3 regions of the Streptomyces sp. NPDC000880 genome follow, and region 3 is predicted to be linked to each of the others. Evidence: predicted binding sites of a transcription regulator. Region 3 holds the regulator's gene; each other region holds the start of a gene.
What was found. Region 3 encodes HrcA, which represses chaperone genes, less so after heat shock. Its sites were predicted from a motif close to TTNGCACTCNGNNNNNCNGAGTGCNAA; they were not measured.
Positions count from the first base shown of each region.

Region 1: the regulator HrcA is predicted to act here: its motif matches at 1,671-1,697, upstream of groL (chaperonin GroEL).
Region 2: the regulator HrcA is predicted to act here: its motif matches at 1,264-1,290, upstream of groES (co-chaperone GroES).

Region 1 covers NZ_JBSFMS010000109.1:8,900-12,171, forward strand. The annotation lists gene thrC (threonine synthase) at 1-512, shown strand, start outside; gene ACWDO5_RS27575 (MoaD/ThiS family protein) at 546-824, shown strand; gene ACWDO5_RS27580 (cold-shock protein) at 1,224-1,427, shown strand; gene groL (chaperonin GroEL) at 1,822-3,272, shown strand, end outside.
Region 2 covers NZ_JBSFMS010000029.1:60,160-63,431, forward strand. The annotation lists gene ACWDO5_RS12940 (polysaccharide deacetylase family protein) at 1-535, shown strand, start outside; gene ACWDO5_RS12945 (polysaccharide deacetylase family protein) at 532-1,173, shown strand; gene groES (co-chaperone GroES) at 1,437-1,745, shown strand; gene groL (chaperonin GroEL) at 1,875-3,272, shown strand, end outside.
Region 3 covers NZ_JBSFMS010000226.1:253-3,524, forward strand. The annotation lists gene ACWDO5_RS35360 (DUF3097 domain-containing protein) at 1-682, opposite strand, end outside; gene ACWDO5_RS35365 (MBL fold metallo-hydrolase) at 693-1,412, opposite strand; gene hrcA (heat-inducible transcriptional repressor HrcA) at 1,579-2,604, shown strand; gene dnaJ (molecular chaperone DnaJ) at 2,605-3,272, shown strand, end outside.

The sequences.
Region 1 (3,272 bases), on a different contig from region 3:
CACAGCTCACGAAGATCGACAAGGGGCTGCAGGAGCTGATCAAGCTCGGTCTGGTCGAGGACAAGCCGTACAAGATCTTCGGCGCTCAGGCGGAGGGCTGCTCGCCGGTGTCGACGGCCTTCAAGGCCGGGCACGACGTCGTACGCCCGCAGAAGCCGAACACCATCGCCAAGTCGCTGGCGATCGGCAACCCGGCGGACGGCCCGTACGTGCTGGACATCGCGCGCCGCACCGGCGGGGCGGTCGAGGACGTCAACGACGAGCAGGTCGTCGACGCCATCAAGCTGCTTGCCCGTACGGAAGGCATCTTCGCGGAGACCGCGGGTGGCGTGACCGTGGGCGTCACGAAGAAGCTGATCGAACAGGGCGTGCTCGACCCGGCGCTCACCACCGTCGTCCTCAACACGGGTGACGGCCTCAAGACGCTGGACGCGGTGGCGCCGACGACCGGCCCGACCGCGACGATCCGCCCGAGCCTGGACGCGTTCCGCGACGCCGGCCTGGCCGGCTGACCGACCACCCGAGACCCAAGGAAGGCACGCACCATGAGTGTCAACGTCCGCATCCCCACCATTCTCCGTACGTATACGGGCGGCCAGGCCGAGGTTTCGGCCCAGGGCGCGACCCTCTCCGAGGTGATCGCCGACCTGGAGAAGAACCACACGGGCATCGCTGCGCGCGTCCTGGACGACCAGGGCAAGCTGCGCCGCTTCGTCAACGTGTACGTGAACGACGACGACGTCCGTTTCGAGCAGGGTCTTGAGACTGCGACACCGGACGGCGCGGGCGTTTCGATCATTCCGGCTGTCGCAGGCGGCTGCTGACTTCGCAGAGTTACCACTGTTGCCCCCTCCGCAAGAGAAGCGGAGGGGGCAATTCCATAGGGTTGAGCGCGGTAGAGTTGGGAAGCCCCCTCCGCTGCTCATGCCGCACGCATATGAGAATGCGTCGCCGCACGTCAAGAAGTAGCCAAACTGCGCGATCGAATTGCCGCGTAGGTGCCTTTCGTCGGGCCCGACTTGCCCCGGAATTCACATAATTCACATAAATTATCCGTTCGGCCTCGCGCAGAATTTTCGTCCGACTGACCTGTTGCAGACGGCAGTTGGACAGATACATTCAGCCGCGGTCGACGCGTTCCGGCGCACACCCGTGGGGTGGAGGTCTGACCCGGGTCCGCGAAGTGCGGTCCTGCGTAAGGGCCAGTAACAGGGGAGTTAGGCATGGCTCAGGGCACCGTCAAGTGGTTCAACGCGGAGAAGGGGTATGGCTTCATCGCGGTCGACGGTGGTGCGGATGTTTTCGTCCACTACAGCGCGATCCAGATGGACGGGTACCGCACCCTTGAAGAGGGTCAGCGAGTTGAATTCGAGATCTCGCAGGGCCAGAAGGGTCCGCAGGCGGACATGGTCAAGCTCGCCGTCTGATCTCGGCGCGATCGGCCACCGACGCACTCACGCCGAGGGGCCCGCATCCCACAAGGGATGCGGGCCCCTCGTGCGTCCGGGCCCGGTTGGTGGGCCTTGGTGGGCCTTGGGGACCCGCTTGCGCCCTTCTTCCCCCAGCTACCGCTGGGGGTGCCCCCAGAGGTGCCCCCACCGACCACCGCCCCTCGTCCAGGCTTCATCGAAGGCGCTTGCACTCTCGGGGGTCGAGTGCTAATCATTGCGTTAGCACTCTGACAGTGAGAGTGACAACGAGGACCGGGCCGGTGAGGTCCGCAGGCCAGGTGGGGCAAGGAACCACAGGGCTTGCAGGCCGTCCGTCGCGGGCGCCAGCGCGGTCCGGAGAATCCACCCCAGTCCGGGAGGACCACTTCACATGGCCAAGATCATCGCGTTCGACGAGGAGGCACGGCGCGGTCTCGAGCGCGGGATGAACCAGCTCGCCGACGCCGTCAAGGTCACCCTTGGCCCCAAGGGCCGGAACGTCGTCCTCGAGAAGAAGTGGGGCGCCCCCACGATCACCAACGATGGTGTTTCCATCGCCAAGGAGATCGAGCTCGAGGACCCGTACGAGAAGATCGGCGCCGAGCTGGTCAAGGAAGTCGCCAAGAAGACGGACGACGTCGCCGGTGACGGAACGACCACCGCGACCGTCCTCGCCCAGGCGCTCGTCCGCGAGGGCCTGCGCAACGTGGCGGCCGGCGCCAACCCGATGGCCCTCAAGCGCGGCATCGAGAAGGCCGTCGAGGCCGTCTCCGGCGCCCTGCTCGAGCAGGCCAAGGACGTGGAGACCAAGGAGCAGATCGCTTCGACGGCCTCCATCTCCGCCGCCGACACCCAGATCGGCGAGCTCATCGCCGAGGCCATGGACAAGGTCGGCAAGGAAGGCGTCATCACCGTCGAGGAGTCCCAGACCTTCGGTCTGGAGCTGGAGCTCACCGAGGGTATGCGCTTCGACAAGGGCTACATCTCGGCGTACTTCGCCACCGACATGGAGCGTATGGAGGCCGTCCTCGACGACCCGTACGTCCTGATCGTCAACTCCAAGATCTCCTCGGTGAAGGACCTGCTCCCGCTGCTGGAGAAGGTCATGCAGTCGGGCAAGCCGCTGCTGATCATCGCCGAGGACGTCGAGGGCGAGGCCCTGTCGACCCTGGTCGTCAACAAGATCCGTGGCACCTTCAAGTCCGTTGCCGTCAAGGCTCCGGGCTTCGGCGACCGCCGCAAGGCGATGCTGAACGACATCGCCATCCTCACCGGCGGCACGGTCATCTCCGAGGAAGTCGGCCTCAAGCTCGAGAACGCCGGCCTGGACCTGCTGGGCCGCGCCCGCAAGGTCGTCATCACCAAGGACGAGACCACGATCGTCGACGGTGCCGGTGACAGCGAGCAGGTCGCGGGTCGCGTCAACCAGATCCGCGCCGAGATCGAGAACAGCGACTCGGACTACGACCGCGAGAAGCTCCAGGAGCGCCTCGCGAAGCTGGCCGGCGGCGTGGCCGTCATCAAGGCCGGCGCCGCGACCGAGGTCGAGCTCAAGGAGCGCAAGCACCGCATCGAGGACGCGGTGCGCAACGCCAAGGCCGCCGTCGAGGAGGGCATCGTCGCCGGTGGTGGCGTGGCTCTCATCCAGGCGTCCTCCGTCTTCGAGAAGCTCGAGCTCGAAGGTGACGAGGCCACCGGTGCCGCCGCTGTGAAGCTGGCCCTGGAGGCCCCGCTGAAGCAGATCGCGGTCAACGCCGGCCTCGAGGGCGGCGTCGTTGTGGAGAAGGTGCGCAACCTGACCGTGGGTCACGGCCTGAACGCCGCGACCGGCGACTACGTCGA
Region 2 (3,272 bases), on a different contig from region 3:
GATCGACGACGGTGCGGAGAAGGACCCCGCCCTGCTCAAGATGATGAGCGAGCTCCAGATCCCGTACAGCGCCTTCCTCAGCGACTACGTGATCAGCGACAACTACGGCTACTTCAGGCAGATGCAGGACCGTGGCGTCTCGCTGCACAACCACACCCTCAACCACCGCTATATGCCCGGCCTTTCGTACGACGAGCAGAAGCGGGAGATCTGCGACCAGCAGACCAAGCTCGAGGAGCGGTACGGCAAACGGCCTGCGCTCTTCCGTCCGCCGTACGGCAACTACAACAAGAAGACCCTGCTCGCCGCCCAGTCGTGCGGGGTGAAAGCCGTGCCCCTGTGGGCCGCCGAGGCGTTTCCCGATCACATGGAGTGGCGGGAGTGGGACCAGGATCTGCACCCCGGCGACATCATCCTCACCCACTTCCGAGGCCCCGCGGACTGGAAGGGCAGCATGCCCGACATGATCCGGCGGGTCATGAAGACGGTCACGGACAGGGGCTACGCCGTGGCAAAGCTGGAGGACTACGTATGACGCAGGCGCATCGGCTGCTGACCGGACTGCTGGCGGCCGGTGCGCTTCTCGCCGCGGGGTGCGCACAGTCGGTGGACCCGATCGAGCGGCTCGGGCGCAAGGCCGCGCAGCAGGTCACGCCGGGCGCGGGCACGCCGGGCGCCGCCCACCGGCGGTGGGGGCTGGCCCGGCCGCTGGCCGCCGCGCCGAAGCCGCCCGCACGCCGGCTCTCGGCGCCGTCCGTGGTGGACCGGGTGCCCACCCGCGACAGGGTCGTCTTCCTCACCTTCGACGAGCGCGCGGCGCGCGATCCGCAGTTCGTACGGATGGCGGGCGAGCTGAAGCTGCCGGTCAGCGTGTTCCGCACGGCCGGGCATCCGGACCTGCGCACGCTCTCGTACGAGGGACAGCGCGCCGAGATCTGCGGACACCATGAGGTCCGCCTCTTCCGCCCGCCGCACGGCGCGTACAACGAGGACACGCTGCGGGCGGCGGCCGACTGCGGGGTGCGCGCGGTGGTCCTGGGGCGGGAGTACGCGGAGGGCGGACAGTTGCGGCCCGGTGAGATCGTGCGGGCGGATGCACGAACGGTGGCATGGTTGCTGCGCCGTATCCAGGAGCAGGGATACGCGGTGGCGCGCCTTGAGGACTATGTCTGAACGCTGGTGTCGCGGGGGCGTGGGCCTGCGGAACCAATGGGTCGGGGGCGACGTTCTCCGTACCGGGATCAGAGCGGCGCGCGCCGTTGATTGGCACTCCGCTTGACCGAGTGCTAATCGCAGTCATAGTCTCAGGTCTGGCACTCCCCACTGGAGAGTGCCAACACAGCGACGGGCAGGTCCGGCACCCGCGACGACGGATCCACCTGGTCGCCACCTCAGACAGTTAACCCCGTGAGATCTCCGAAGGGGGAGGTCGGATCGTGACGACCGCCAGCTCCAAGGTTGCCATCAAGCCGCTCGAGGACCGCATTGTGGTCCAGCCGCTCGACGCCGAGCAGACCACGGCCTCTGGCCTGGTCATCCCGGACACCGCGAAGGAGAAGCCCCAGGAGGGCGTCGTCCTCGCCGTGGGCCCGGGTCGCTTCGAGAACGGCGAGCGTCTGCCGCTCGACGTCAAGACCGGCGACGTCGTGCTGTACAGCAAGTACGGCGGCACCGAAGTCAAGTACAACGGCGAGGAGTACCTCGTCCTCTCGGCTCGCGACGTACTCGCGATCATCGAGAAGTAGGTCGGGGGTCTGGGGGGCACCCCCAGAGGACTCCGCACCCGAAGTTGTTTGATCTGCGCCCCTGGCCCCCGCACTGATGTAGCCGGGCGGTCAGGGGCGCGGTTCGTTTGAGAGGACAGAGAAGCTCCCATGGCGAAGATCCTGAAGTTCGACGAGGACGCCCGTCGCGCCCTCGAGCGCGGCGTCAACAAGCTTGCCGACACGGTCAAGGTGACGATCGGCCCCCGCGGCCGCAACGTCGTCATCGACAAGAAGTTCGGCGCCCCAACCATTACCAACGACGGTGTCACGATCGCCCGTGAGGTCGAGCTCGACGACCCGTACGAGAACCTCGGCGCCCAGCTGGTGAAGGAGGTGGCGACCAAGACCAACGACATCGCGGGTGACGGCACCACCACCGCCACCGTGCTGGCCCAGGCGCTGGTCCGCGAGGGCCTGCGCAACGTCGCGGCCGGCGCGTCCCCGGCCGCCCTGAAGAAGGGCATCGACGCCGCGGTCAAGGCCGTGTCCGAGGAGCTCCTCGCGACCGCCCGTCCGATCGAGGACAAGACCGACATCGCCGCCGTCGCCGCGCTCTCCGCGCAGGACCAGCAGGTCGGCCAGCTCATCGCCGAGGCGATGGACAAGGTCGGCAAGGACGGTGTCATCACCGTCGAGGAGTCCAACGCCTTCGGCCTGGAGCTCGACTTCACCGAGGGCATGGCCTTCGACAAGGGCTACCTGTCCCCGTACATGGTGACCGACCAGGAGCGTATGGAGGCCGTCCTCGACGACCCGTACATCCTGATCCACCAGGGCAAGATCGCCTCCATCCAGGACCTGCTGCCGCTGCTGGAGAAGATCATCCAGGCGGGTGGCTCCAAGCCGCTGCTGATCATCGCCGAGGACGTCGAGGGCGAGGCCCTGTCGACCCTGGTCGTGAACAAGATCCGCGGCACCTTCAACGCGGTGGCCGTCAAGGCCCCCGGCTTCGGCGACCGCCGCAAGGCGATGCTCGGCGACATTGCCGCCCTCACGGGTGCCACGGTCATCGCCGAGGAGGTCGGCCTCAAGCTCGACCAGGCCGGTCTGGACGTGCTGGGCACCGCCCGCCGCGTCACCGTCTCCAAGGACGACACCGTCATCGTTGACGGTGGCGGCAACCACGAGGACGTCGTCGGCCGTATCAACCAGATCAAGGCCGAGATCGAGTCCACGGACTCCGACTGGGACCGCGAGAAGCTCCAGGAGCGCCTCGCGAAGCTGGCCGGCGGCGTGTGCGTGATCAAGGTCGGCGCCGCCACCGAGGTGGAGCTGAAGGAGAAGAAGCACCGTCTGGAGGACGCCATCTCCGCGACCCGCGCCGCGGTCGAGGAGGGCATCGTCTCCGGTGGTGGCTCCGCGCTCGTCCACGCCGCCAAGGTCCTCGAGGGCAACCTCGGCAAGGAGGGCGACGAGGCCACCGGTGTCGCGGTCGTCCGCCGCGCCGTCGTGGAGCCGCTGCGCTGGATCGCCGAGAACGCCGGCCTCGAGGGCTACGTCATCACC
Region 3 (3,272 bases):
AGCCCAGAGCGCGGCAGACGCCCGTCTTCCAGTCCTGGCCGCGCGGGACCGTCGGCCAGGCGCGGATGCCCACCGAGGACGGCTTCACCGCCTCCCACACGTCGATGTACGGGTGGCCCACCACCAGGGCGTGGGCGCTGGAGATCTCGGACACGATGCGGGACTCCTTCGAGCCCGGGACCAGGTGGTCCACCAGCACCCCCAGGCGCGCGTCCGGGCCCGGGGCGAAGTCCGCGACGATCGAGGGGAGGTCGTCGATGCCCTCCAGGTACTCGACCACCACTCCCTCGATCCGAAGGTCGTCGCCCCAGACCTTCTCCACGAGCTCGGCGTCGTGGCGGCCCTCCACGTAGATGCGCCCGGCGCGGGCGACCCGCGCGCGGGCGCCGGGAACCGCGAGGGAGCCCGAGGCCGTACGTGCCGGGCGGCCCGCGGACGGCGACGTCGGGCGGACCAGGGTGACGACGCGGCCTTCCAGCAGGAAGCCCCGCGGGGCCAGTGGGAACACCCGGTGTTTGCCGAAGCGGTCCTCCAGGGTCACAGTCCCCGCCTCGCAGCGGATCACCGCGCCGCAGAAGCCCGTGCCGACCTCCTCCACGACCAGGTCCGGGTCGGCGGGGACCTCGGGAGCCGGCTGCTGCTTCTTCCAAGGTGGCGTCAGATCGGGGCTGTAGCTGCGCATTCGGCAGACGCTACGACACCCCGAAGCGCGCCGCCAGCACGTCGCGTTGGGCGCGTACGAACGCCGCGTCGACCACCGCCCCGTGCCCCGGCACGTACACCGCGTCCTCGCCGCCCAGGGACAGCAGCCGGTCGAGCGCGGCCGGCCAGCGGGACGGGATCGCGTCCGGGCCCGCCTGGGGTTCCCCCGACTCCTCGACCAGGTCGCCGCAGAACACCACCTCCGTGCTGCCCGGCACCAGGACCGCCAGATCGTGGCCCGAATGTCCTGGGCCCACATTCGCCAGCAGCACCTGGCGGCCGCCGAGCTCCAGCGTCCACTCCCCGCACACCATGTGGTGCGGCACCACCAGCACGTCGACCGCCTGGGCCGCGTCGTCGGCGGCCACCCCTTCGCGTACCGCCGAGCCGCGGATCTCCTCCCGCTCCCGCTTCATCAGGTCGGCCACACCGACCGCGCCGTACACCTCCGCCCCCGCGAACGCCGCCGTCCCCAGCACATGGTCGAAGTGGGGGTGGCTCAGTGCGATATGCGTCACGCGGCGGCCCAGCAGGGCCTGCGCCTGGGTGCGGAGCTCGGCGCCCTCGCGGAGCGTGGAGCCCGTGTCGTACATGAGGACACCGCTCTCACCGGCTATCAGACCCACAGTCGCGTCCCAGACCGGCATCCGCCGGCGGCCCACCCCGTCGCCCAGCTGCTCCCAGCCGAACTCTTCCCAACCGACGTCCATACCGGGACGCTATCGGCAAACGACCAGCGATGTCGCACGGTAGCGTGGTCGGCCGCCCTTGCTAGGGGCGTACCCCACGGCCGTACACTGGCAAGGGGAAAGTCTGGCACTCGTACGCATCGAGTGCCAAGCAGGCGCCAAGGGACCAGAGCTGGAGGTGTGCGCGGTGCTCAGCGAACGCAGACTCGAGGTGCTGCGTGCCATCGTCCAGGACTATGTCGGCACCGAGGAGCCTGTCGGCTCCAAGGCACTAACCGAGCGTCATAAGCTCGGCGTCTCACCGGCCACTGTCCGCAACGACATGGCGGTGCTGGAGGAGGAAGGGTTCATCGCCCAGCCGCACACCAGCGCCGGCCGCATCCCGACGGACAAGGGCTACCGGCTCTTTGTCGACAAGCTGGCGGGTGTCAAGCCGATGTCGTCGCCCGAGCGCCGCGCCATCCAGAACTTCCTGGACGGAGCCGTCGACCTCGACGACGTCGTGGGCCGTACGGTACGGCTGCTGGCGCAGCTGACCCGGCAGGTCGCCGTCGTCCAGTACCCCTCGCTGACCCGGTCCACCGTCCGGCATGTGGAGCTCCTCTCCCTCGCGCCCGCCCGGCTGATGCTGGTGCTGATCACGGACACCGGACGGGTCGAGCAGCGCATGATCGACTGTCCCGCGCCGGTCGGTGACACCTCGCTCGCGGACCTGCGGGCCCGGCTCAACAGCCGGGTCGTCGGGCGCCGCTTCGCGGATGTGCCGCAGCTGGTGCAGGACCTGCCCGATTCCTTCGAGCCGGAGGACCGCGGCACTGTCTCCACAGTGCTCGCGACCCTGCTCGAGACCCTGGTCGAGGAGACCGAGGAGCGGCTGATGATCGGCGGCACCGCCAATCTGACGCGCTTCGGGCACGACTTCCCTCTGACGATCAGGCCGGTGCTGGAGGCTCTCGAGGAGCATGTGGTGCTCCTCAAGCTGCTCGGCGAGGCCAAGGAATCGGGCGGCATGGGCATGACCGTACGGATCGGTCATGAGAACGCTCATGAGGGCCTCAACTCCACGTCCGTGGTCGCGGTCGGCTACGGTTCGGGCGACGAGGCAGTTGCCAAACTCGGCGTGGTCGGACCGACCCGCATGGACTACCCCGGAACGATGGGAGCGGTACGCGCAGTGGCACGTTACGTCGGACAGATCCTGGCGGAGTCGTAAGTGGCCACGGACTACTACGCCGTACTCGGCGTGCGCCGCGACGCATCGCAGGACGAGATCAAGAAGGCCTTCCGCCGCCTTGCGCGCGAACTCCACCCGGATGTGAATCCGGATCCGAAGACGCAGGAGCGCTTCAAGGAGATCAACGCGGCCTACGAGGTGCTGTCGGACCCGCAGAAGAAGCAGGTCTACGACCTCGGCGGGGACCCGCTGTCGCAGGCGGGCGGCGCAGGAGCGGGCGGCTTCGGAGCCGGTGGCTTCGGGAACTTCTCGGACATCATGGACGCGTTCTTCGGTACGGCGTCGCAGCGCGGGCCGAGGTCGCGTACGCGGCGCGGCCAGGACGCGATGATCCGGCTGGAGATCGACCTCAACGAGGCGGCCTTCGGTACGACCAAGGACATCCAGGTCGACACGGCGGTCGTCTGCACGACCTGCTCCGGTGAGGGCGCGGCGCCGGGCACCTCGGCGCAGACCTGCGACATGTGCCGCGGCCGTGGTGAGGTCTCGCAGGTGACGCGGTCCTTCCTGGGCCAGGTCATGACCTCGCGGCCGTGCCCCCAGTGCCAGGGCTTCGGCACGGTGGTGCCGACGCCGTGCCCGGAGTGCGCCGGCGACGGCCGTATCCGGTCCCGTCGCACGCTGACGGTGAAGATCCCGGCCGGCGT